3 regions of the Bacillus pretiosus genome follow, and region 3 is predicted to be linked to each of the others. Evidence: predicted binding sites of a transcription regulator. Region 3 holds the regulator's gene; each other region holds the start of a gene.
What was found. Region 3 encodes LexA, which represses DNA repair genes until DNA is damaged. Its sites were predicted from a motif close to CGAACATATGTTCG; they were not measured.
Positions count from the first base shown of each region.

Region 1 (7,885 bases), 2.4 Mb from region 3:
ACTTCGCATGTTCACGAAGAATGATTGATGTACGGAAAATGATTTGTTGTAGTTTTTGTTTTAAATAGAAATGACGATTTGAACTTAATAAAATTTGTCTTTGTAATAACGGTGCAATCTCTTCTATTACTACAGCAGAAAGATGCTCACACTCTTTTATTGATAAATCCGCCCAAGTACGGTTTTCGCGTAATAGCCTGTCCGCAATTCTCTTCAGCGCTGCATGGAATAGTTCCCCGATATCGGGTGCATCCAGTTTGAAAATGTCACGCTCTCTTAACGATAAACCGTGCTGCGCGAAATGAGCATATGCGCAACGGTTAAATAGTTCCATACGAGATACGCTTCCTTTTATTTTATCTCCATATAAATCTCTACTTACAACTGTACTTAGCTTTTGCGCACGATTTCGGTAGAATAAACTTGATAATACGCGGCTACTTTTTTGTTTCCATTCATCTGAAGTTACGTAGAAGTTATATACATCCCACCAAAAATCTAAATTCCCTTCAAATCCATATCGCTTCCACGTTTGAAGTTGCTGCATAACATATGACAACGTTACTTCTGGCGTTGCTACGTATGAAATTTGTTCCGAGCGTGATAAATCATTCACGTCATTCGTAATAAATGTATCTTTCACATCAGGGAACATTCTTTTTATTTTCTTAATAAAGCTAGACGCAAGTAACGTCTTCCCTTCCTCATCTGCAAGCGGGCATGAAATATATAATTTCTCAGTTGCTCTCGTTACCATTTGGTACATAACGAACTGTTCTTCTAATAAAGTTTGTCTCGTCGTTGGTGCTAATTCGATACCTGCAACGCTAAGAACATCTCTTTCCTCATCAGAAAGCATCCCTTCATCCATCGGTGCTGCCGGAATAACTCCTTCATTCACGCCAATGACAAATGTTGCTTTCACATTTGATAATCTTGAACGATCAATATTAGCAATTAACACTTGGTCTAATGATGGCGGAATGTTTGCGAATTGAAGCGCCTCAAGACCTGTCGACATAACATCTGTGAACATAGAAAGTGACATTTTCTCTTCGCCAAGCATCTCAACGAACGTATCAAGAAGACTCATTACTTCTTCCCATACTTGCTCATGATCTGTCGCAAATAAAAAATCTCCGCTCTCTTCTGCACGAATACGTAATGCTTCTAGTTTTTTCGGAACGTCTAGCTCTTCTAAAAATAAATAAACAGCTTCGCACATTTGCATAACTGTTCCCGCTCGCTTCAGCCTTTTTTGCATACGAATAACAGGCGTTCTTACAACGTCGCGCAGTCGATTTATTCTCTCTTCCATTTCACGTTCACTGTCTGTAATCATCTCGTCCGTATCGTCAAGAGAACGATAGCGGCGATACATCCACGGATCCTCAGAAGTCCATCTCTTCCCTTGTACACCGTAGGCTAAACAGTAGTTTTCAAACTCATCCATCTCTTCGCGCATCGTTTCTTTTCTTACGTCTAGTGGATATAAAAGCTCTGTTTTCACGCAGCGGAACACTGCATCATAACGCCAATTTCCACTAATAATCTCGAGTGCAGAACGAATGCATTCTACTAGCGGATGATGTGACATCGGGCGTTTTTCATCGATGAAATGCGGGATATTATAATCTGTAAATAGCGTTCGCATCACATCGTAATAACTTTCTCCGTTACGAAGAAGGACTGCAATATCTCGGTAACGATAGTCTTCATCCGCCACAAGTCTACGAATTTCACGCGCAACACCTTCTACTTCAGCTCGTAAATTCGCTGCTGTACTAATCGTTACACTTGCTTCTCCGTGAAACTTTTCATTTGGACGTGCTTCGTAATGCGTTTCTAAATGCGCTAATGCTTGCGAATGAAAACGCGGTTGTTCCATAAGTGGAATCTTTTTTTCAATTTCTATCTTCTCTTCACGCGCCACTTGCTTTATTTTTTCATACGTTAACGTCGTTTCATAAAATAAATCTAGTTCATTTACTGGCTGCGCTAACGTTTTTTCATCTATCGTTAACGTGATCGTAACTCTCGCACCGCAAATCATAAGCTGTCTTACAATTTCTAGTTCTTGTGGTGAAAATGAATGAAATCCATCTATATAAATTTCAGCCCCATTTACATATTCAGAATGTGGAAGCTTTTCGACTAGCAATTGTAGGTAGTCTTCTGAATCCAAATATTTTCCGATTAAAGCACGTTCAAAATCATCATATAATAGTTGTAAATCATACACTTTATTCGCTAATAGCTTTTGTTCTGCACTGCTACTATGTGCGTCTAATTGTTGCCACATTTCATATACGTTAGATGGCGTCACATTGTAACGTTTAAACTCCGCAATCATACTACCAAGATGTTCAAAGAAACCGTTTTGCTCCGCTGCTTTTTGGAACACCGATAATCCATCTTTACGAGACTCTACAATTTTACGAAGTAACATATGTACGCCCGCTTCATCAATGTGAAGGCGACTCGCTCCACCAACTTCTTGCAGTACCTTCCACGCTAATCGTGAAAAACTAAAAACTTGTGCCCGAATAGAACCTCTTACATCCTCACTACCAATTAACGCCTGCTGCGTTTGGAATGTCATCTGTTCTGGCACAAGATATAATATTGTTTCCCCTCTTGGACGCTGCTTTAACTCTTCTTGCACTTCGTGTAAACAAAGTGTACTTTTTCCACTTCCCGCTCTACCAATCACAAATCGAAGTGACATGTAACCCCACCTTTCACTTACATAACGAACGTTAGTTTGCTACTATAATTGTATTATAGGACACGAAAAAAGACAAACAGAGTAGTTTGCCTTTTTCTATACTTCTATCTATTATATCAACCTTTTGAAAAATTCGTTTGCACCTCTTGAATTGGCCAATATCGTAAATCAACTTTACCGACAACTGTATCAGCTTTTACAAATCCAAAGTGTCTACTATCCCAGCTCCCGAGGCGGTTATCACCCACTACAAAAATATAGCCAGGTGGCACCGACTTTTCTTTCGTTAACTCTTCTAGTTTAAAATCACCTGTTAGTTGTCGTCCATTTATCTCTTTCTTATACGTTTCTAAATAAGGTTCATCCACGAATTGTCCGTTTATATACAGTTTATCATGCTTATATTCAATTTGATCTCCAGGTAAACCGATAATTCGTTTTACGTAGTCCTCTTTTTTATTCGCATGAAACACAACAACATCAAACCTGTTCAAGTCCCCCACTTGATAACTCACCTTATTTACAACGAGCATATTACCATCTTGCAATGTCGGCATCATTGACTTCCCCTCTACAACGTACGTCGAAAAGAAAAACGTTCGAAAAAATACAGCTAATAATACACCAATTAAAATTGTTCGTATCCACTCTATGCCTTCTTTTTTCAAAGTTTTCTTCATCCGCTTCTCCCCTTATCCTTTAATAATGAAGCTTTCCTTTACAAAGAAGACTATTCTTAATGTAGTTCTAACTTTACTTCGATTTTCTTACCGACATACCATAAAATAAAAATACCAATTGCTACAATGACTGATTTCACCGGATTATGAATAAATGACATTAAATCATGACCGATATACGTTAAAATAAAAATCATCACAAGCTTTCCGAACGCAAGCGCAAGCCCGAACTGTTTTACACTAATGCGAGATAAACCAGCGACAACGTTTATAAGCGCAGACGGTGTAAACGGAAAACAAAATATGACGAAAATCGGCGCAAATCCTTTCCTTTCAATCCATCCCATTGCCTTCCTTACTTTCTCATGTTTATTTACAAAAGAAAAGAAACGACTTCGTCCAAAATGGCGGATAATGAAAAAGACAAGTAAGGCACCCATTACTGATCCAAGCCAAGAATAAAGAAAACCGAGCCAAAATCCAAATGCAACAGCATTTGCCAGTACAAATACGATGAGTGGCAATGCCGGTATTAACGCTTCTATCATCGGTAAACCAATACCGAGAAGTGGTCCGAACGCTTTATAACTTTCAACAATATGATCCATATTTTCTGGTGAAAAATACTCTTTGATTGTCTGAAAATCCATTCTACACTTTACCCCTTTACTCTAAGTACTACCTCTACTGTATCATTGCTTATATGAAAGAGGAAATGGTAGATACGACATATGGAGATGTAATTATTAAGTTTCCATATCTTCCATGAGAATTCCTTCATTATTATGCTATGATAATCTATCAATATTCGACAAGACGTTTTGCGATTTTGGAAATGATCCTTTTGTTTTAGTGGCAAATTCCTCAGTAACTGAAATTATATCGACGATTTTCTGAATATATCGATTGTAACTCGCATTTTATCAGCGATTTTTCAAATATATCAACCACAACTCGATTTTTATCAGTGATTTTTCGAATATATCGACTTACCGATAAAAACTGACAAATAAAAAAGATGGGGATTTTTCCCCATCCTCTTAAACTTCCTCTTCTTTCACAAAATATACTTTCTCGTATGCTGGTTTTAATCGAGATTCTTGAGTTTTATCAATCTCTTTAAAACAAGGATTCCCTTGTTTTTTTCTACGATCTTCATATTCAGTACGCAATTTCGCTGTACGATTTAGTTGATTTTCAAAACTGCTTTTTGATATTTCTAATTTCACAGCAAATCCATTTATAAATCTAACAATAACATTTCCATCTTTTGACTCTTTATTACTTTCAATATAAAAATGAGACAACCAAGCACACTCTTTTCTAGAGTATGAATAAGTGGGAAAAAAATAAAGTTGATCTGTCGGACTAATCGCAATCGGTGCTTTATGTGTAATATGAGTTAACTCTTTCGTTCCTTCTTTTCTGCCTAAGAAACTAGAGCCATGCTTGCGGCAACTTCTTTCTATAATATCTAGGGGCTTTTGAAATACGAAAAAAGAATCTTCCATCTCAACAACTCGTGTAACGATTTTCTTTTCACTTAGAATAACAGGAAGTAAGGCCATTGTATTTTTATTTACCACATAGTTTTCGACATAGCGTTCTACTTTACTTTCCATATTCTACTGTCTCCTTTTTTCTATTTATATTAGCAGCTGCATATATAATTCTAGCACCTATGAAAAGGAAATGGCTTACAGATTCCGCTTTTTTACAATACTTTATCATTTATCAAACATCTTTTAAATTATAAAATAACAATATAGTGTTTTCGTAATAAAAACCTATATAAAATGTATTTATACTACCAATAAATATTTACAACTGCTTCCTCATTTCGCATCATTACGACAATTAACTTTGCTATAATTAAAAGTAAAATCCAATAAATGGAGGTCCACTATGGAAGAAAAAGAAATGCAACCAACGATTCAAATGAAAAATAGCAGCATTGTGATCGTGAAAAACTCATCCAGCATTATATTCGGCTTATTTTTCATTCTACTATTCTTTGCAAAGCCTTTTCGTAAATCGAAATGCTCTGAATGTAAGAAACGCGAAAAGAAAAAGATTGGAAAAGAAGAGTAAAAGGCCTTCCATTTTGGAAAGCCTTTTACTCTTCTTCGTCCTCAAAAAAACGACTATTTTTTCTTATTCATCTAAAGCGAGCGAATGAGATTTCTTCAATCGTATTGTGTAGATCTTCTTTATTCCCGCTACGAACATCGAGTATGACTTCATTTGTATACTTTTCCCCCAAATATAATCATTATGCTCGTATATTACAACAAAAAAAGGATGGCAGCAGCCATCCTTTTCCATAATGAACTATAAAATTATAGTTTGATTACGTTTTTAGCTTGAGGTCCACGGTTACCATCTTCGATTTCGAAGCTAACTTTTTGACCTTCTTCTAGAGATTTGAAACCTTCAGTTTCGATTGCAGAGAAATGTACGAATACATCGTTTTCGCCTGGAACTTCGATGAAACCGAATCCTTTTTCGTTGTTAAACCATTTTACTTGTCCTGTTACTGCCATAATTATTTCCTCCTAAAGAAAACACAATTTATTTTAGTCTTCCTGTATAAAAAAAGAATCCACACATTATCAAACACGAAACATAAACTAGTTCTCACATACTTTTTCTCGTTCGTTTTTCGGCACTTGATAATATATGGATTGCTTAATTTAACTATTCAACTGACTTCATCATAGCATACTTAAAATGAAATGTACAATCTTTTTTGAAAATAACTGACAAATTAAATTGATTGTACATTCGTAAATAATTGATTTTAGTATGTGCGGATTTCACTATAAAGTGAACACATACATCATTTGAATACGATTACATCCCTTGTTCTGAAGTGTTACAATATAATCGTACAGTCGTTATATTGGAGGGGATTATATGTCAAACTACATCAACGAAGAAAAGCTTACAGGGGGAAATGTATCAAATGTGTATCGTTCTGAAAATACTGTTCGGCGAGAATTAAAGCCAGGCAGTGCAAAAATTCATACATTATTACAGCACTTAGAAAACAAAGGGTTTCATCATGCTCCAAAGTTTTTAGGTGTAGATGAAAAAGATAGAGAGATTTTATCCTTTATTGAAGGAGACGCTGGGAATTATCCTTTAAAAGAATATATGCGATCTAATGATGTTTTAAAGGAAATAGCAAAGATGCTCCGCCTTTATCATGATGCGGTAAGTGACTTTCCCTTATCAGATGAATGGCAACCGATGGATCTTACTCCAAATGACATTGAGGTTATTTGCCATAACGATTTTGCTATATATAACATTATTTTTCATGACGAGAAACCAGTAGGTATTATTGATTTCGATGTTGCTGCTCCTGGTCCGAGAATTTGGGATATCGCTTATACGCTTTATACTTGTGTACCTTTAAGTAGAGTGTATTATACAGAATCGGGTGAGGCAGTTCATTATGAATCGGCACAACATGCTAGCCGTATGAAAGAAAGAGTGAAATTGTTTGTCCAGTCCTACGGTAAACATATGGACGAAGATTACTTAGGAATAGTGTTACTACGATTAGAAGCATTATGTACATATGTGAAAAGAAAAGCACAAGAAGGCGACTTGAATTTCCAAAAAATGATTGATGAAGGACATTTAGAGCATTATGAGAAAGATATGAAGTTTATTCGCGATCATAGAGCTGAGTGGATTTGATAATATCGTCTTTTTTGTTAGTAAATCGATATATGTGAAAAATCGTTCCGAAAATAACAAGGAGCACCCTTCAAAAAGGTGCCCCTTCCTTTTATTTCGTAAACTGTGCTTCTTCTGTAGATCCTTTTAGCGCTGTCGTTGATGAAGTACCGCCTGTAATAATTTGAGCTACTTCATCAAAGTAACCTGTTCCTACTTCGCGTTGGTGACGAGTTGCAGAGTAGCCGTGTTTTTCTGCTGCGAATTCTGCTTGTTGTAGTTCAGAGTATGCTGCCATGCCGCGCTCTTTATAGCCACGTGCCAATTCAAACATGCCGTAGTTTAATGAGTGGAATCCCGCTAGTGTTACGAACTGGAACTTATAACCGTAAGATGCGATTTCTTTTTGGAAGCTTGCAATTGTTTTTTCATCTAATTTTTGTTTCCAGTTAAATGAAGGTGAACAGTTATATGCAAGCAATTTCCCAGGATGCTCTTTATGAATTGCATCCGCAAATCGTTTTGCATCTTCTAAATTTGGTTCAGATGTTTCGCACCAAACGAGATCTGCATAAGGAGCGTATGCTAAACCACGTGCAATTGCTTGATCAAGACCTGCTTTCGTACGGTAAAATCCTTCTGGAGTTCTTTCACCTGTAATAAATGCTTTATCAACCGGATCGATATCGCTCGTAATTAAATCTGCTGCATCCGCATCTGTTCTTGCAACAATAATTGTCGGCACTCCCATTACGTCTGCTGCAAGGCGTGCCGAGATTAAATTACGCAC
Region 1 covers NZ_CM129593.1:1,121,384-1,129,268, reverse strand. The annotation lists gene addB (helicase-exonuclease AddAB subunit AddB) at 1-2,728, opposite strand, end outside; gene lepB (signal peptidase I) at 2,845-3,408, opposite strand; gene ACU8YW_RS05855 (TVP38/TMEM64 family protein) at 3,465-4,058, opposite strand; gene ACU8YW_RS05850 (competence protein ComK) at 4,449-5,030, opposite strand; gene ACU8YW_RS05845 (hypothetical protein) at 5,314-5,499, shown strand; gene cspA (RNA chaperone/antiterminator CspA) at 5,748-5,951, opposite strand; gene ACU8YW_RS05835 (phosphotransferase) at 6,325-7,116, shown strand; gene aceA (isocitrate lyase) at 7,208-7,885, opposite strand, start outside.
Region 1: a site for LexA is predicted at 2,754-2,767, ahead of addB (helicase-exonuclease AddAB subunit AddB). Genes of this name have one in related genera too.

Region 2 (7,885 bases), 1.4 Mb from region 3:
TTTATTAGCAGTACATCATCACAATGTTGATAGAATATATAGCAATCCTTTTTCACTTCATTATGAAACGCATTCTCCGCTTCTTCACCCTCTAAACACTTCTTTTTCTCATAACTAAATATGTGCCAAAGAAACCCACATGCATACTTATCACCATACAGAAAGATGTCTTCCTTTTCCTCATCACTTACATGATTTGCAAAGTTATCCTCCCAGCGCTTCCGAAAATAAACACCCCAACTTTGAAACTCTCTTACCTTCATGTTTTTCTTTCTTAAAACATCTGTAAACTCCATCTTTTCCCCCTATGAACGAAAAACCGAGTGTCATTTCCACTCGGTTTTTCGTAATACACTTATTGAGATAACTCTACTTCTTTTATTTTCTCTTTCATTCTTGCTTTATCGCGATTTAAAATCTCTTTTAAATACTTACCTGTATACGAGCGTTCTTCTTTTACTACTTGCTCTGGCGTTCCGGAAGCAACAATTTGCCCACCTTTATCTCCGCCCTCTGGTCCAAGGTCAACGATATAATCAGCTGTTTTAATTACATCTAAATTATGTTCAATAACAAGAACTGTCTCGCCACTTTCAACAAGGCGTTGCAGCACTTCTAGAAGACGCGCGATATCATGTGCATGCAAACCAGTCGTTGGCTCATCTAAAATATATAACGTACGCCCAGTAGAACGACGGTGTAATTCAGAAGCTAGCTTCACGCGCTGCGCTTCACCACCAGATAACGTCGTAGCTGGCTGTCCTAATTTCATATAACCAAGACCTACATCTACAAGCGTTTGAAGTTTACGCTTAATTTTTGGGATATTAGCGAAGAACTCTACTCCATCTTCAATTGTCATCCCTAACACTTCAGAAATGTTCTTATCTTTATACTTCACTTCTAACGTTTCGCGGTTATAACGTTTACCATGACAAACTTCACATGGAACGTATACGTCTGGTAAGAAGTGCATTTCGATTTTAATAATCCCATCACCACGGCACGCTTCACAACGTCCACCTTTTACATTAAAGCTGAAACGTCCTTTTTGATATCCACGCACTTTCGCTTCATTCGTTTGTGCAAACACATCACGAATATCATCGAATACACCTGTATACGTCGCTGGATTAGAACGTGGTGTACGCCCGATTGGCGATTGATCGATATCGATTACTTTATCTAAATGCTCAAGACCTTTAATTTCTTTATGAGTACCTGACTTCGCTTTCGCTTTATATAACTTTTGTGCTAATGATTTATATAGTACTTCATTAATCATCGTACTTTTACCGGAACCAGATACACCCGTTATCGCTACAAACGTACCAAGCGGGAATGACATCTTTGCATTCTTTAAGTTATTCTCTTTTGCACCGATAATTTCCACTTTACGTCCGTCACCTTTACGTCTTTCAAGTGGAACCGGAATAAACTCTTTACCGCTTAAATACTTCCCTGTTAGCGAATTATCATCTTGCATCACTTCAGCTGGCGTCCCCGCTGATACAACTTGACCACCGTGAATACCTGCACCAGGTCCGATATCAAGTAAATAATCAGCAGCCATCATCGTATCTTCATCATGTTCAACGACAATTAACGTATTCCCTAAATCACGCATCTCTTGCAACGTACGAATAAGACGATCGTTATCGCGCTGATGCAAGCCGATTGAAGGCTCATCAAGAATGTAAAGTACGCCAGTAAGACGAGAACCGATTTGTGTCGCTAAACGAATACGCTGCGCCTCACCACCTGATAAAGTTCCTGCGGCACGACTTAACGTTAAATAATCTAAACCGACGTTCACTAAGAATCCAACGCGCTCCTGGATTTCTCTTAAAATTAAATGAGCAATTTTTTGTTGTTTCTCCGTTAGCTCCACATTCGAGAAGAATTCCTGTACTTCTTGAACAGAATACTTCGTTACATCAGCAATCGTTTTATCACCAACGAAAACAGCTAAACTCTCTGGCTTTAAGCGTCCACCTTTACACTTCGGACAAGCTTGCTCTGCCATATATTTCTCCATTTGCTCACGAACATAATCAGAACTCGTTTCACGATAACGACGTTCGATATTTGGAATAACACCTTCAAATAAAATCTCATTTTCCTTTACTTGACCAAATTCATTTACATAGCGGAAATAAACTTTTTCTTCTCCGCTTCCGTACAACACTTTATCAAATAAATCTTTCGGTATATCTTTCACAGGCATATCCATATCAACGCCGTAATGATTACATACAGATTGTAAAAGCTGCGGATAATATTGTGAGCTTGTCGGTTCCCAAGGCGCAATCGCATGTTCATTTAATGATAAATCCCAATTCGGAATGACAAGTTCTAAATCTACCTCTAACTTTGAACCAAGTCCATCACAAGAAGGACATGCCCCGAATGGACTGTTGAATGAGAACATGCGCGGCTCTAATTCTCCGATTGAAAAACCACAATGCGGACAAGCATGATGTTCACTAAATAGAAGTTCCTCTTCTCCCATTACATCAATTAACACTCGGCCCCCGCCAAGCTTTAATGCACTTTCAAGAGAATCCGCAAGACGGCTTGCAATCCCTTCTTTTACAACAATACGGTCAATTACAACTTCAATCGAATGCTTCTTATTTTTATCTAGCGCAATATCTTCAGATACATCAAGCATTTCACCATCAACACGTACACGAACATACCCTTGCTTCTTAATATCTTCAAGCACTTTCACATGTGCACCTTTACGCCCAGAAACGATAGGAGCTAACACTTGTAATTTCGTACGTTCAGGATATTCAAGTACACGGTCTACCATCTGCTCTACTGTTTGTGACGTAATTTCAATACCATGATTCGGACAAATTGGCGTACCAATTCGCGCAAATAATAAACGTAAATAATCATAAATCTCCGTGACCGTTCCGACTGTTGAACGTGGATTACGACTCGTTGTTTTTTGATCGATTGAAATCGCTGGTGACAATCCTTCAATCGTATCTACATCCGGCTTATCCATTTGTCCTAAAAACTGACGCGCATACGCAGATAACGATTCTACGTATCTGCGCTGCCCTTCTGCATAAATCGTATCAAACGCTAATGATGATTTCCCTGAACCAGACAATCCCGTCACAACAACAAGCTGATTTCTCGGAATGGTTACATCAATATTTTTTAAGTTATGTGCTCTAGCACCTTTTACGACAATAAAATCCTTGCTTATGCTCACTCTGTTCACCCTTCCGCTTTTAATTCTAATAGTAAATCTCTTAATTCAGCTGCACGCTCGAAATCTAACGCTTTTGCTGCTTCTTTCATCTCTGCTTCCATCTTCGCAATTGTCTTTTCACGCTCTTTTTTCGTCATCTTCTTAGCTGGTGCCGCTTCATACATTTCCGGCTCTTCAGCAGCTGTCGTTGCACGGATAACATCACGCACGCCTTTTTGAATCGTTTTCGGCGTAATACCATGCTCTTTATTGTAAGCTTCTTGTATAGTACGACGACGCTGCGTTTCTTCAATTGCAATTCCCATTGATCTTGTTATACGATCTGCATACATAATAACGCGGCCGTTTTCATTACGTGCTGCACGACCGATTGTTTGAATTAATGAACGCTCTGAACGCAAGAATCCTTCCTTATCAGCATCTAAAATAGCTACAAGTGATACTTCTGGAATATCTAATCCTTCTCGTAATAAGTTAATACCGACAAGTACGTCAAACTTACCAAGGCGAAGATCACGGATAATTTCAATACGTTCTAACGTTTTAATTTCAGAGTGAAGATAGTTCACTTTAATTCCTACATCTTTTAAGTAGTCTGTTAAATCCTCTGACATCTTCTTCGTTAAAGTCGTAATTAATACACGTTCATTTTTTGCAATGCGATCTTGAATTTCTCCTAATAAATCATCAATTTGCCCTTCAATTGGTCGTATATCAATTGGTGGATCTAAAAGCCCTGTTGGACGAATAATTTGTTCTATTACTTCCGGTGCCTGCTCTAACTCGTACGGTCCTGGCGTTGCTGAAACGTAAATAACTTGATTCGTTTTCCCTTCAAACTCATCAAACGTAAGCGGTCTATTATCTAAAGCTGATGGCAGACGGAATCCATGATCTACAAGCACTTGTTTACGTGCTTGGTCCCCGTTATACATCGCTCTTACTTGCGGTACTGATACGTGTGACTCATCCATAACGATTAAGAAGTCTTTCGGGAAATAGTCTAATAACGTATACGGCGTTGCACCCGCTGGACGAAGTGTTAAATGACGGGAATAGTTTTCAATCCCTGAACAAAAGCCCATCTCGCGCATCATTTCTAAATCATAACGTGTACGCTGTTCTATACGCTGCGCTTCTAACAACTTGCCATTATCATTTAATTCCTTTAAACGTTCTTCTAATTCTTTTTCTATATTTTCAATAGCGACCTTCATCTTTTCTTCACGTGTAACGAAGTGAGATGCTGGGAAGATTGCTACATGATCACGTTCTGCTAATACTTCACCTGTTAACGCATTTACTTCGCGAATACGATCGATTTCATCGCCAAAAAATTCAATTCGAATACAATGCTCATCAAGTGATGCTGGGAAGATTTCAACTACATCTCCGCGCACACGGAATGTACCACGCTTGAAATCAATGTCATTACGTCCATACTGCACATCAACAAGTTCACGAAGCAATTGATTGCGGTCCTTTTCCATACCAACTCTAAGTGAAACAACTAACTCGCGGTATTCTTCTGGAGAACCTAAACCATATATACACGAAACACTCGCAACAATAATCACATCATCCCGTTCAAATAGTGCAGATGTTGCTGAGTGACGCAATTTATCGATTTCATCATTAATCTGCGCATCTTTTTCAATAAACGTATCTGTTTGAGGCACATACGCTTCTGGCTGATAATAATCGTAATAACTAACAAAATATTCAACTGCATTATTCGGAAAAAAATCTTTCAGCTCACTATATAACTGTCCTGCTAACGTTTTATTATGAGCCATAACAAGTGTTGGCTTCTGCACTTCTTTAATGACATTTGAAATCGTAAATGTCTTACCCGTTCCTGTTGCTCCAAGCAACACTTGCTTTTTCTTCCCACTATTAATTCCCTCTACAAGCTTTTCTATAGCTACCGGCTGATCACCTTGCGGGGAATAAGCTGAGATAATTTCAAATTGATGTTCCAAACAAAACCGACCTCCTCGTAAAAAATCTGTATTCCCATTTTACCACGAATGCTCATAAAAAAACCAAGAAAACGAACAGATATTCGGTAAAATTTTCGACAATATATACATAGAAAGAGGAAGGAGTAAAAACTTCCTTCCTCTACTAACTCTATTTTTTAGGTACATATAATAAATCATATCCATTGCGCCCATTTTTACTCGTACAATCTATTAACCTATAAGTGATTTCTAATTCTCCCTGCTCTTTAACAATACTTTTGCAACTATCTTTATGTAATCCTTTATGTTCACCAGCAAATTGGTCTTTTCTATTATCTAACACATAAAGTATATCGTTCTCACTATGCTCTACCGTTTGAAAAATCGGATCACCTTCATGGGTATACTGCACAATTCTTATTTTATCAACTTTCCCTTGGTCAACATTCAAAACGAACTTTTCAAATTTATCTAGGTTGGAAATTCCTGCTCTCTTTACAATGACATCATTCTTCTTATCAATGTCAATGTTAGGTTGTGAGCATGCTACTAAACTAAAGAGAAATAAGCATATAAAACCTGTTTTTCCTATCGTTATCCTCTCCTATACAAACTATTGGTATACTAGAAAAAGCTACTTTCCTCTATGAAAGTAGCTTCTCTTTTTCTTTTTCCTTCTTCGGGAAAAGAACATATGAAAATGAAATAACTGTATCCACTAAAAGTATAATCGCCCAAACTTGGCTAACACGACTTGCTTTTTCATTTAAAACAATCCCCGTTTCTAACCAATTATGCCATTGTTCAAACGGGACAAAACCGTACAGAAAGAAAAAGAAAATATGCACAACAACGAATAAAACAAGATGTAATAACCAATTTTTTATTTCCTGTTTCGCATAGGCCATACCTGTTAATTCTACGTGCTCTTCCATAATTGGCGCTGGTTCATTCCGCCATTTCGCAACTAGCTTTTGCGCAAACATATCAAGCTTCTTCAAATCCTTTTTCCCGTAGAAAACTGCATACAATAAAATAACTACCGTAATGATTTGAAAGTTAGAGAACTTCCCTGTTTGATAATAGTCCACTACCCCTAAGGTTAAAATAAACACTTCATTTACGAGGAGTACAATCCCCATAATAAAGCTCGCCTTCTTCAAACGGAATCCGTAACGAAGTAAAAAGAAGCCGATAGCCGATAACCAAAATACAATCTCTGCCCCAATTAAAAAATACCAACGATATTCTGCAAGTATACTCATTTATCCATCTCCTTTTCATCATATATACGAAAAGCTTCTTCCATATATAATAAAAGTTCTTCTTCAATTGGATACATGCTCATTTTCTGTGAATCTTCCTTCGATTTTCTAACTTCCCATAACTTATCTAAAAACGCTTCGTCACCATTGGCCATTTCTAAACATTTCTGCATTAATCTCTTCGTTGCCCCTTGTACCTCATCACTCGCTGCTTCTTTGCCGTCTTTCATAAAAGTACGTAATTGCTTTAATAAATCTACCCATTCTAAAACATTCGGATCTTCTTCACTCATATTTGGCAAGTTATGAAGCAATTTTTGTTCTTCCTTTGAAAATACTTCATTTTGAAATATTTCACGTATACGAGACGACTGTTTCGAAAGCTGAATCAGTTCAAACATAACTTTCCAATCAAGTTCCCCTTCCACATCTACCGAATAAACAACAGCTTGTAAAACACGCTCCATTCGATTAAATTTCTTTTGTTCTTCCTGTACAAACCGAAGTTGTTTTTCAAGAGAACCCTTTAAGTTAAGGTCACCTTTTACTAACATATTCGCAGCCTCTTTTAATGAAAAGCCCATTTCCTTTAAAAATAAAATTTGCTGCAACCGTATTACGTCAGCTTCACTATATAAACGATGCCCACCTTCTGTTTTCCCGCTCGGCTTTAATAAATCTATTTGATCATAATAACGTAATGTACGTACCGTTACCCCTGTTTCTCTCGTCAATTGTTGTATTGAAATCACTACCATCACCTCTTCCCCTTCATTATAAAAGATGACGTTACGTAACTTTCAAGACTTTTGTAAAAAAAATACAAAAAGCTGTTTATACTCTTTGTATAAACAGCTTTTACGGAAATAATCCCTTTTGTATAGCGCGCCCACAAAATAAAATAAGTGCTCCAACAACAACACTCGTTGCTGTTTTATGATAATGAGCTGAAACTAATAAATAATATGATAAACCTACAGTGCCAATCATAATACAAATGCTTGGCACTGGATAACGAGAGAAGTTCTGCATTCCCCAAAACAAAGCAAAAATAGCCGTAGCGACACATAATACCGGTAATCCCATCCCAGTTCCCCTTTTTCTATCTATTCCTTGTTGCTAACACACTCGTCGATGCCCTACTTATTAATAAGCCAAAAATAGCAATATATAACAACTCATTTACATGTACTGCTTGCCTATCTAAATACTTATTTAAACAAAGATACATAATGAACAAGAACACGAAGCTTGTAATACTAATCGTAAAATATGACTTCATCTTATTCACAACTCGCTCATCAATCGACGGTACTCCCTCTTCTTTCAAACGCTTCTGTTCTCTATATTCCGCAATACTTATATAAAATGACTAGTGCTACATTCGATATGAAGATTGTTCCCCACGAAATACTTAAAATCAT
Region 2 covers NZ_CM129593.1:4,913,494-4,921,378, forward strand. The annotation lists gene ACU8YW_RS25560 (DUF4275 family protein) at 1-296, opposite strand, end outside; gene uvrA (excinuclease ABC subunit UvrA) at 356-3,226, opposite strand; gene uvrB (excinuclease ABC subunit B) at 3,238-5,214, opposite strand; gene ACU8YW_RS25575 (DUF4362 domain-containing protein) at 5,366-5,794, opposite strand; gene ACU8YW_RS25580 (hypothetical protein) at 5,841-6,461, opposite strand; gene ACU8YW_RS25585 (MerR family transcriptional regulator) at 6,458-7,219, opposite strand; gene ACU8YW_RS25590 (hypothetical protein) at 7,320-7,547, opposite strand; partial or broken gene ACU8YW_RS25595 (ATPase) at 7,564-7,885, opposite strand, start outside.
Region 2: a site for LexA is predicted at 5,287-5,300, ahead of uvrB (excinuclease ABC subunit B). Genes of this name have one in related genera too.

Region 3 (9,668 bases):
TCAGCCATTGCCATACCTACAGCAGTTGCAATACCTTGTCCAAGTGGACCAGTAGTTGCGTCTACACCTGCTGTATGACCGTACTCAGGATGTCCTGGAGTTTTGCTTCCCCATTGACGGAAGTTCTTTAAGTCATCCATTGTTACATCATAACCAGATAGGTGAAGTAGGCTGTATAGTAACATTGAACCATGACCTGCAGATAATACGAAACGATCACGGTTAAACCACGTTGGGTTATTTGGATTGTGTTTCATAAATTGAGTCCATAATGTATAAGCCATTGGTGCTGCACCCATTGGCATTCCTGGGTGACCAGAGTTTGCTTTTTCAATCGCATCGATGGATAATGTGCGAATCGTGTTGATAGAAAGTTGTTCGATTGAATGTGACATGCTATTCTTCCCTTCGCTTATATTAGTAAACGTTTTATACATTTATATGATAGCTTCCCACGCAAGATTATACAACATGTATCGACAAATATGTTGATATTTTTTTGGTTTTTCATAAAAAAATCAATGATTTCGGGAATGTATGGGTATTCAATATGACATACTTTTTCATTATTTTTATTTTAAAAAGAAAGGGAATTATCTGTATATTTATTCATCATTTTCAAATTCCATAATGCAAAATATATCCTTCCCCATTTTTCACTCTGCAAAGCAAACGAATAAAAGAATTTAAATCTTGGCATAATTTATCTCGATCAAATACGTATCTTTCATATTCTCCATCAGTATTATTATCATTTTCCCATTGAAACTGCCCTGTCAGTTCGATTGTTTCTGGCGCTAGAGAAAACATGTTAACTAGCGAACAAAATAACTGTTCTGCTATCACTGCCCCTTGCTGTTCTATTTTCGTAATACCATAATAGTGAATTCCAAATCCTTCTGCTCTTTTCGCTGGATAATAGGTCGGAATCCAATGGGTAAAATCTAATAGATATACGATTAGCTCATCACTTAATACAACACACTCATCTATCGTTGCCTCTTCTTTATATAGAAAACAAAGTTCAATCCAATCTATACCTATAAAATCCAACCCTTTTTTTTCATTCGAAACAAATACAAACTCGTGCTGTAAAGCCAAATTATCCCCCCTATTGCTCACATTTATTATTCTTATTATATAAAAAAGCACCTTTTATAGGTGCTTAAAATAAATTATACAATTTTCTTCCGTATCGAACTTGAAATAAAATCAATAATAATTACCATTAAAATAATACCCAATAAAATAATCCCCACACGAGACCAATTGCGTGAACTCAGTGCAAAAATTAGAGGCGTACCAATCCCACCTGCTCCAATAACACCTAAAATGGCAGCGGATCGTACATTAATTTCGAACCTGTATAACGTATAAGATAGAAAATCCGGTAATACTTGTGGCAATACTGCATACCAAAGTATTTGAAAGCGATTCGCACCTGTAGCCATTAACGCTTCCGTCGGTCCTTTATCTATATTTTCAATTCCTTCTGAATATAATTTCCCTAACATTCCGATAGAGTGTAATCCTAAAGCTAGAACTCCGGCAAAGGATCCTGGTCCAACAGCTTTTATAAATAAAAGAGCCATAACTAATTCAGGAAATGTACGAACAAAACTAAGTACAAATTTCCCAGTTCCTGCCGTTAATTTTCCACTGCTCATATTCGTTGCCGCCCAAAAAGCGAATGGAACAGATAAAAAGGCAGAAATAAATGTACCTAATATCGCAATTGCCAACGTATCAATTAAGCCATGTAATAAATCTTCACCATCTGGCAAAGATACATACGACCAATCTGGATTCAATACACCTGTCATAATTGCTTTTGTAATTTCTCCTGCCGTATCCTTTATTCCCTCTAGCGGGACTCCTGAAAAAGCCCATACATAAACAAATGCAAGTGCTATAAAAATAAACCAGCGATACACACTCGGTTTCTTCGGTTTTGGTACAATTATCGTCGTTTTACTCATTATAATTTCTCCCGCAACAATGTACTTACATAATCAATTAACAATACAACAACAAGAGTATAAATAATAATAGATGCAGTTTGTTGATATTGTAAAAATCCAAGTGTACGGTCATAATACAACCCAATACCACCCGCTCCTACTAAACCTAAAACAGCTGCTGCACGTACATTCACCTCAAATGTATAAAGAACATAGGAGACAAAATGTGCTTTCACTTGCGGAATTACCCCATACACAATCCATTGCACTTTATTTGCTCCTACTGCTGTCATCGCCTCTAATGGACCTGGATCAATCGATTCCATTGACTCATACAACAATTTCGCCACGAGCCCAATTGAGAAAAAAGTAAGAGCTAAAATACCTGGAAGTGGTCCTATTCCAAAAATAGCTACGAAAATTGCTGCTAATAATAAATCTGGTATCGTTCGGATAAAATTTAAAACCAATCGAGCTGGACCGTACAAAAATGTACTAGTAAACACATTACTTGCCGCAAATAGTGCCAGTGGAATAGCTAAAATCGCTCCTAAAGTCGTCCCAATAATCGCCATACGTATTGTATCTAACATCGCTGTTGTAATAACTTGAAAATAACTCCAATCAGGCGGCACCATCTCTTTTAACAAATCAATCATATTGGGAAAACCAACTACTAGTTTTGAAAATGATGCGTCAACCTGTACACTACTTCCCCACAACAGTAAAATGACTAGAATAGCCGTTAACATATGTTTCAACTTACTCGGCGGCTTCGGTATCGATTTCGAATATATCGTCGCGTCATTCATTTAACTGCCACCTCTAATAATTCACTTTTCTGCGCTACGTCTCCATAAATTTCAGCAAATTTTTCATCCGTTGCCTCTTCTACTGAACCATCAAAAACAATTTCGCCTGCATGTAATCCAATAATGCGTGTCGCATATTGCCTAGCTAAATCAATAGAATGTAAGTTTACAATTGTTGTAATCCCAAAATCTTCATTAATTTTTTTCAAATCATCTAATACTTGCTTTGTTGTTAGCGGATCTAACGACGCAACAGGTTCATCTGCCAATATGATTTTTGCTTCTTGTGCCAACGCTCTAGCAATCGATACACGTTGCTGTTGTCCTCCTGATAATTCATCAGCTCGCGCATATGTTTTTTCTAAAATATTCACCCTTTTTAACGATTGAAAGGCAAGCTCCAAATCTTCTTTTGGAAATAGACCTAACGTTGTACGAAAAGTCGAATGGTATCCAACACGCCCAGCTAATACATTCTTCAAAACTGTTGATCGTTTTACAAGGTTAAAACTTTGAAAAATCATACCAATATCCCGGCGCATGCGTCGTAATTCTTTTCCTTTCGCAGCAGTAATAGACTCACCTTCAATCAAGATTTCTCCTTCTGTAATCTCATGAAGGCGATTTACCGATCTAAGAAGTGTAGACTTTCCAGCCCCCGACAGCCCTACCATTACAACAAACTCACCTTTTTGAATGTTCAAGTTTATATTATTTAATCCTTTTGTACCATTCGGATACATTTTGGAAACATTTCGAAATTCTATCACACATCTTACCTACCTTCTATGTATTCAAAATGGCAAACTAACTGGAAACATACACCTTCCAGTTAGCTGCCATTTCCATATGTATTATTGCGTTTTTACTTTCTTTCCATATTCACGAACGATATCAAATTTACTATCATCAGATTTAACATATCCTTCATGTGAATATACTTCTTTAATGATTTTGTGACCTTCCTCATTCTTTCCTATTTCAATGAAAGCGTCCTGTAATTTCTTACTCCACTCTGCATCTAAATCAGAACGTACCGAAATCGTATCGTTAGGAATTTTTTCCGTAAATTTCACTATTTTCGTTTGATCGAATATATTCGGATAATCTTTTTTCACAATATTACGAGCATCTTGGAATACAACAGATACATCTACATCACCATTTAAAAGAGCAATCAGCGACTGATCGTGACCTTTTAATGTAACAGGTTTCACATCCTTTAGCGGATCAATTCCCTCTTTTAACAATACAGCCGCAGGCCATACATACCCCGCTGATGACGTTACATCTTGATAACCAATTTTTTTACCTTTTAAATCTTTTACACTGTTAATATTTGAATCTTTCTTAACTACAAACTCAGATTTATAAAAGTCTACTAAATCCTTTGTAGGAGCTCCCGTTTCATCATCTACTCCAAAACGTTGTGCTTGTAAAATTACGTTTGCAGCCTTTTTCTCATGCGCTAGCACATACGCTGTTGGAGGTAAAAACCCTACATCTACTTGCTTAGACGCCATCGCTTCTACAATTGTATTGTAATTCGTTGAAATACTAACTTTTACCGGAACATTTAATTTATCACTTAATAACTTTTCCAATGGTTTTGCCTTTGCCTCTAACGTATCTGCATTTTGAGAAGGAACAAATTGAACATTTAAAGTCTTCGGTACATAACCTTTTTTCGTATCTTCAGTTTTACTTGCACTTGATTCTTTCGTTCCACAACCACTTAATAATCCCGCCGCTAGTACAACTGTCGTACTCATTGCAAAAACTTTTTTCAACATATTAATGCCTCCAATTTTGTTGTTATAAAATTGCCTTCCGTAAACATGAAGAAATATATCACACATTTTCACGTATATTTTCTTATTTACAGAATCTTTACACATTCTATACATTCTCATTAAAATTCTCTTCATATATTTGATATGCTTAATTAGTAGATAACAATAGAAAAGGTGAATGATATTGAATCCAAATCAAATTGTAACTTTAAACATTTTATTAACAAGTGATATACATGGCACTGTTTATCCAATTCACTACCAAGATAACTCCCAAGCTGAAATTGGTTTAGCCAAAATTTCTACTCTTATAAAAAAAGAACGTTCCCAAAATAGAAACGTTCTTTTAATTGATAACGGTGACTTCATACAAGGAACACCCTTTACTTATCATTACGCTACATATGAAGAAGATAAGAAAAATCCAATGTCTTTATTAGCGAACTATTTACGTTATGATGCTGCAGTTATTGGGAATCATGAATTTAATTATGGAATGGACATATTAAATAATGCTATTTCTACTGCAAACTTTCCGTATCTATCAGCAAATATTTTAGATAAAAACAGAAAAGAACCTTATTTCGGGAAACCATATATAATAAAACATATTGAATCAAATATAAAAATTGCTATTTTAGGGATGACAACGCATTACATTCCCAATTGGGAACAACCCCATCACATTCAAGATTTACAATTTGAAGATGCATTAGAAACAACAAAAAGATGGGTTTCTTACATTCGCGAACACGAGAAACCCGATTTATTAGTCGTAGCCTACCATGGGGGATTTGAACGCGATTTACAAACTGGGGTACCGACTGAAGTTTTAACAGGTGAAAACCAAGGATATGCAATGTGCCATGAAATTGAAGGCATAGACATTTTACTAACAGGCCACCAACACCGGGAAATCGCTCACACCGTAATGAATGGTGTAACAATTTTACAGACTGGATGCAATGGACACTCCGTTGGAAAAGTAACAGTAACATTCGAAAAAACAGAAAAAAAATGGGTAAAAAAAGAGAGTGATTCACAATTATTGCCCGTACAAGGAATTGAGGCTGACCAACATATTCTTTCCTTGGTTGCCGATTATGAAGAAAAAACACAAAATTGGCTCGATCAACCTATTGGAGTAATCTATGGGAACATGCAAATTTCAGATGCTATGCAAACTCGTTTGCAAGACCATCCTTTTATTGAATTCATAAATAAAATACAGATGGATATAGCTAATGTTTCCATTTCTTGTACAAGCTTATTCCATAATACATCTCCAGGTTTCCCGAAATATGTAACAATGCGTGACATCGTTTCTAATTATATTTATCCAAATACATTAAAAGTAATTAGAATAACTGGAGCGGATATAAAAGATGCCCTTGAACTCTCTGCTTCTTATTTCATATTAAAAGCAGATGGAACTATCATCGTAAACCCCACCTACATAGAACCAAAGCCGCAACACTATAATTACGATATGTGGGAAGGAATTTCGTACGTATTAAACATTTCCAAACCAATTGGCGAGAGAGTAGAATCCTTACAGTATAAAGGCGCTCCACTTCATATGAATGAAGAATATGACGTCGTTATGAATAATTATCGCGCAAGTGGCGGAGGGAACTTCTTTATGTTTCAAAATAAGCCCGTAATAAAAGACATACCAACAGATATGTCTGAACTTATCGCTAACTATATATTGAAGCACAAAAAGATAGAAGCAACAGTCAATAACAACTGGAAAGTTATTAAATAACGGATATAATAAATAAAAAAGATGGGCTTCGCCCATCTTTTAGTTTAATTTTGCATTATCTTGCTTTTTTAAAGCTTTTAATTTCGCCGGTGTAACATCAGTACCTTCTTCGTTAACAACTTTAATTCCTTTAAGTTCGTTTAACATATTTTGACGAAATCCTTTTAAATATTGTTCACGTAGCGATTGGCGCTCACGTTGTTCTTCTTCAGTTAAACCTTCAGCTTTTGCTTTTTTCGCTAAGAAGTTAATGCGTTCAATGAGTTCGTGACTTTGCATCTCGAATCCCCCTTTTACTCAAAACTGATTATTATCATACAATAGTTAGTCCTCTTTATCAAGCAATTGCTTTGTATATTCTACATATCTTCGATGTACAGTTGCTTTTGAAACATCATGACCAAAACCACGAAGTGTTGCTGCAATTTCTTCAAAAGTTAATTCATTCCGGCGTAAACGTACAATTTCCTCAATTGGCACTTCTTTTTTCTCACGTCCTATACTTAAATGACGATTTTTCAAATTATTCTCTGGACGAAATCCTTTCTCTACCGCTCTTTGCATGCCACGTTTAATTTTTAAATTGTGGATCTTTCTTTGATACTCTTCAACAATCCCAATTATATCTAGTACCATCGAATCAGAGTCAGAGAGTTCTAATTCTCCATTATGCGTATGCGTATATACTTTTATTCCCTCTTTATGTAAACAGTGCATTAATGCAATCTTTGCATTCCCTCTACCAAGGCGCGTTTCATCTTGTATGAGAAGTACATCAACTTGTTCATCGCGAATTGTATCTAGCACTTCTAATATGCCATCACGTTCAATTGTATAACCACTAGCCTGCTCCTCAATCACCTTTACAACATTCATTTGATAGCGCTCAGCTAAATGCAATAATTCATCTTTTTGACGCAATAATGATGTTTCCTGTTCTTCTTTTGTTGTGCTCACACGTGCATAAATAATTGCATTCATATTGAACCCTTCTTTCTCACTATATTTTCCTTATAGTGTATCATAAATTCGTCTTTCGTTCGAACTTATGTTTGTAGAATGTTTTTTCGCATGTTATACTTATTAATAAGAAAAATGAAAGAAAACGAGGTGTTAGAAAACATGGAAAAGTTAACGAAACGCCAGCAAGACATTCTCGACTTTATTAAGCTAAAAGTACAAGAAAAAGGATATCCACCTTCCGTACGTGAAATCGGTCAAGCAGTCGGCCTCGCTTCTAGTTCTACAGTGCACGGACATTTATCACGACTAGAAGAAAAAGGATATATTCGACGCGATCCAACAAAACCACGAGCAATTGAAATTTTAGGTGACAACCGAATGGATACAGAGACACAATCTGTTATTCAAGTTCCAATTGTCGGAAAAGTTACTGCTGGATTACCTATTACAGCAGTTGAAAGTGTAGAAGATCATTTCCCACTTCCAGCTAGCATTGTTGCTGGAGCAGACCAAGTATTTATGTTACGTATTTCCGGAGATAGTATGATTGAAGCTGGTATTTTCGATGGAGATTTAGTTGTTGTTCGCCAACAACAGTCTGCATACAACGGTGAAATTGTAGTCGCTTTAACAGAAGATAACGAAGCAACTGTAAAACGTTTCTATAAAGAAAAAGACCATTTCCGTCTACAACCGGAAAACTCTTCATTAGAACCTATCATTTTAAAACAAGTGTCAGTTATTGGAAAAGTAATTGGCGTATATCGTGATTTACATTAAGAATAATAAAAGAAGATAATTACCTTATTTATATACGGTAATTATCTTCTTTTTTTGTATTTTGATAGATTTTCATACATTTTATTTCTTATGAACGAGTTTCAATCGTCACATCGCCAGCAGCTGTTTTACCACTAATCTTTTTACTACCATTGCCAATTGTTATATTTTTATTTTCTTCATTAAAAATCATTACTTCGCCAGCAGCACTTTGCCCAGTTATAACTGCATCTTGTGGTTTTTCTAATAAAGTAATATCTACATCCCCAGCGGTTGAACTTGCCTCTACATCATATTTAGGATCATGATCCATAATATGCACTTCCCCGCTAGCCGACTTCGCAGTTACTTTTCCTATTACCTTCTTAAAGCTCACCTCACCAGCTTTTGAAGATCCTTCCACACTTTTTGCTGTGACATTTTTCAAATCTACTTCTCCAGCGAGTGTCCCAACACTTACACAATCACTTTTCACATCACTTATTTCTATTTGTCCAGCTGATGAATTTATTTTTATCTCTTGGTATGAACGTTCAGGCACAAGGAGAGTTATTGTAGACGTTTGAAATCTAAAATCGTAAAAAGAAAAATCAAATGAAGCACCTTTTTCTCTTTCCCCAATAATTTTTAATGTGTCACCATCTTCGGCAATACGAACCTCGTGTTTACGTACATCTCCTGATTGCTTTACATAAAAAGAAGAGTCGGGAGATTTTTGGACAACAATATCCCCAGCATCTAACTTAACTTCTATATTTTTTAGTGTTTCGTTTTTAATTACGTCTTCTTTATTTCCTTCTTCTGCAGTTTGCACTGCTTTTTCATATGTTTGTGAAATCCCTATTACTCCAATAATGATACAAGCGATAGCTACTAACAATATTTTCTTCATCATCTACTCCCCTTTTATCATTTTGAAGTTCCATATTACATAACGTACGCATAACTTTTTAAACCACTTCGTACTATAATAAGCGATAATACATAACAACAAACCTACTCCAACAAACGTTATACTAACGAATAAATCCAACCATATAAAAGTACCCATAAATACTTTTCCAATAACGAAAAATGGTGTCACTACACTAGCAATTCCACCGAGCCAGAAGGAAAATATAAAAGCAATAATTGCAACTAACGGGCCTAACACAATAATAAAATTAAACAAACTAAGTCCAATCGCTGCCATAACAGCCCTTGTTATATTGGTAGTTGATGGGTCCTTTTTCATTTCGTCAAAGCGATACAAAGCAAGTAAGTCTTTTGCAATTACTTTCGGAGAGCCAAGGCCCTTTATTATTTCCGATTCAGTTTTTCCTTTTTCTATTCCAAACTGAAAATGCTCTTCATAATCAAATAAAATATCTTTCCTCTCTTCTTCCGGTAACTTTCTAAGATGACTTGATAATTCTTTAAGAAACTGTTCTTTACTCATCCCATTCCACCCCTTCAATAATTTCTTGTACGCCTTTTGCAAAATCACGCCACTCCGTTACTAACAAATTCAGTTGCGTTTCCCCTTGCTCAGTTAGTTGATAATATTTACGAGGCGGTCCCTCTGTAGATTCTTTTAAATACGTTTGAAAAT
Region 3 covers NZ_CM129593.1:3,537,546-3,547,213, forward strand. The annotation lists gene tkt (transketolase) at 1-395, opposite strand, end outside; gene ACU8YW_RS18075 (coproporphyrinogen III oxidase) at 619-1,101, opposite strand; gene phnE (phosphonate ABC transporter, permease protein PhnE) at 1,176-1,979, opposite strand; gene phnE (phosphonate ABC transporter, permease protein PhnE) at 1,979-2,773, opposite strand; gene phnC (phosphonate ABC transporter ATP-binding protein) at 2,770-3,543, opposite strand; gene ACU8YW_RS18095 (phosphate/phosphite/phosphonate ABC transporter substrate-binding protein) at 3,628-4,566, opposite strand; gene ACU8YW_RS18100 (bifunctional metallophosphatase/5'-nucleotidase) at 4,751-6,334, shown strand; gene ACU8YW_RS18105 (DUF896 domain-containing protein) at 6,374-6,613, opposite strand; gene ACU8YW_RS18110 (YneB family resolvase-like protein) at 6,659-7,315, opposite strand; gene lexA (transcriptional repressor LexA) at 7,457-8,077, shown strand; gene ACU8YW_RS18120 (DUF4097 family beta strand repeat-containing protein) at 8,166-8,972, opposite strand; gene ACU8YW_RS18125 (DUF1700 domain-containing protein) at 8,973-9,515, opposite strand; gene ACU8YW_RS18130 (PadR family transcriptional regulator) at 9,508-9,668, opposite strand, start outside.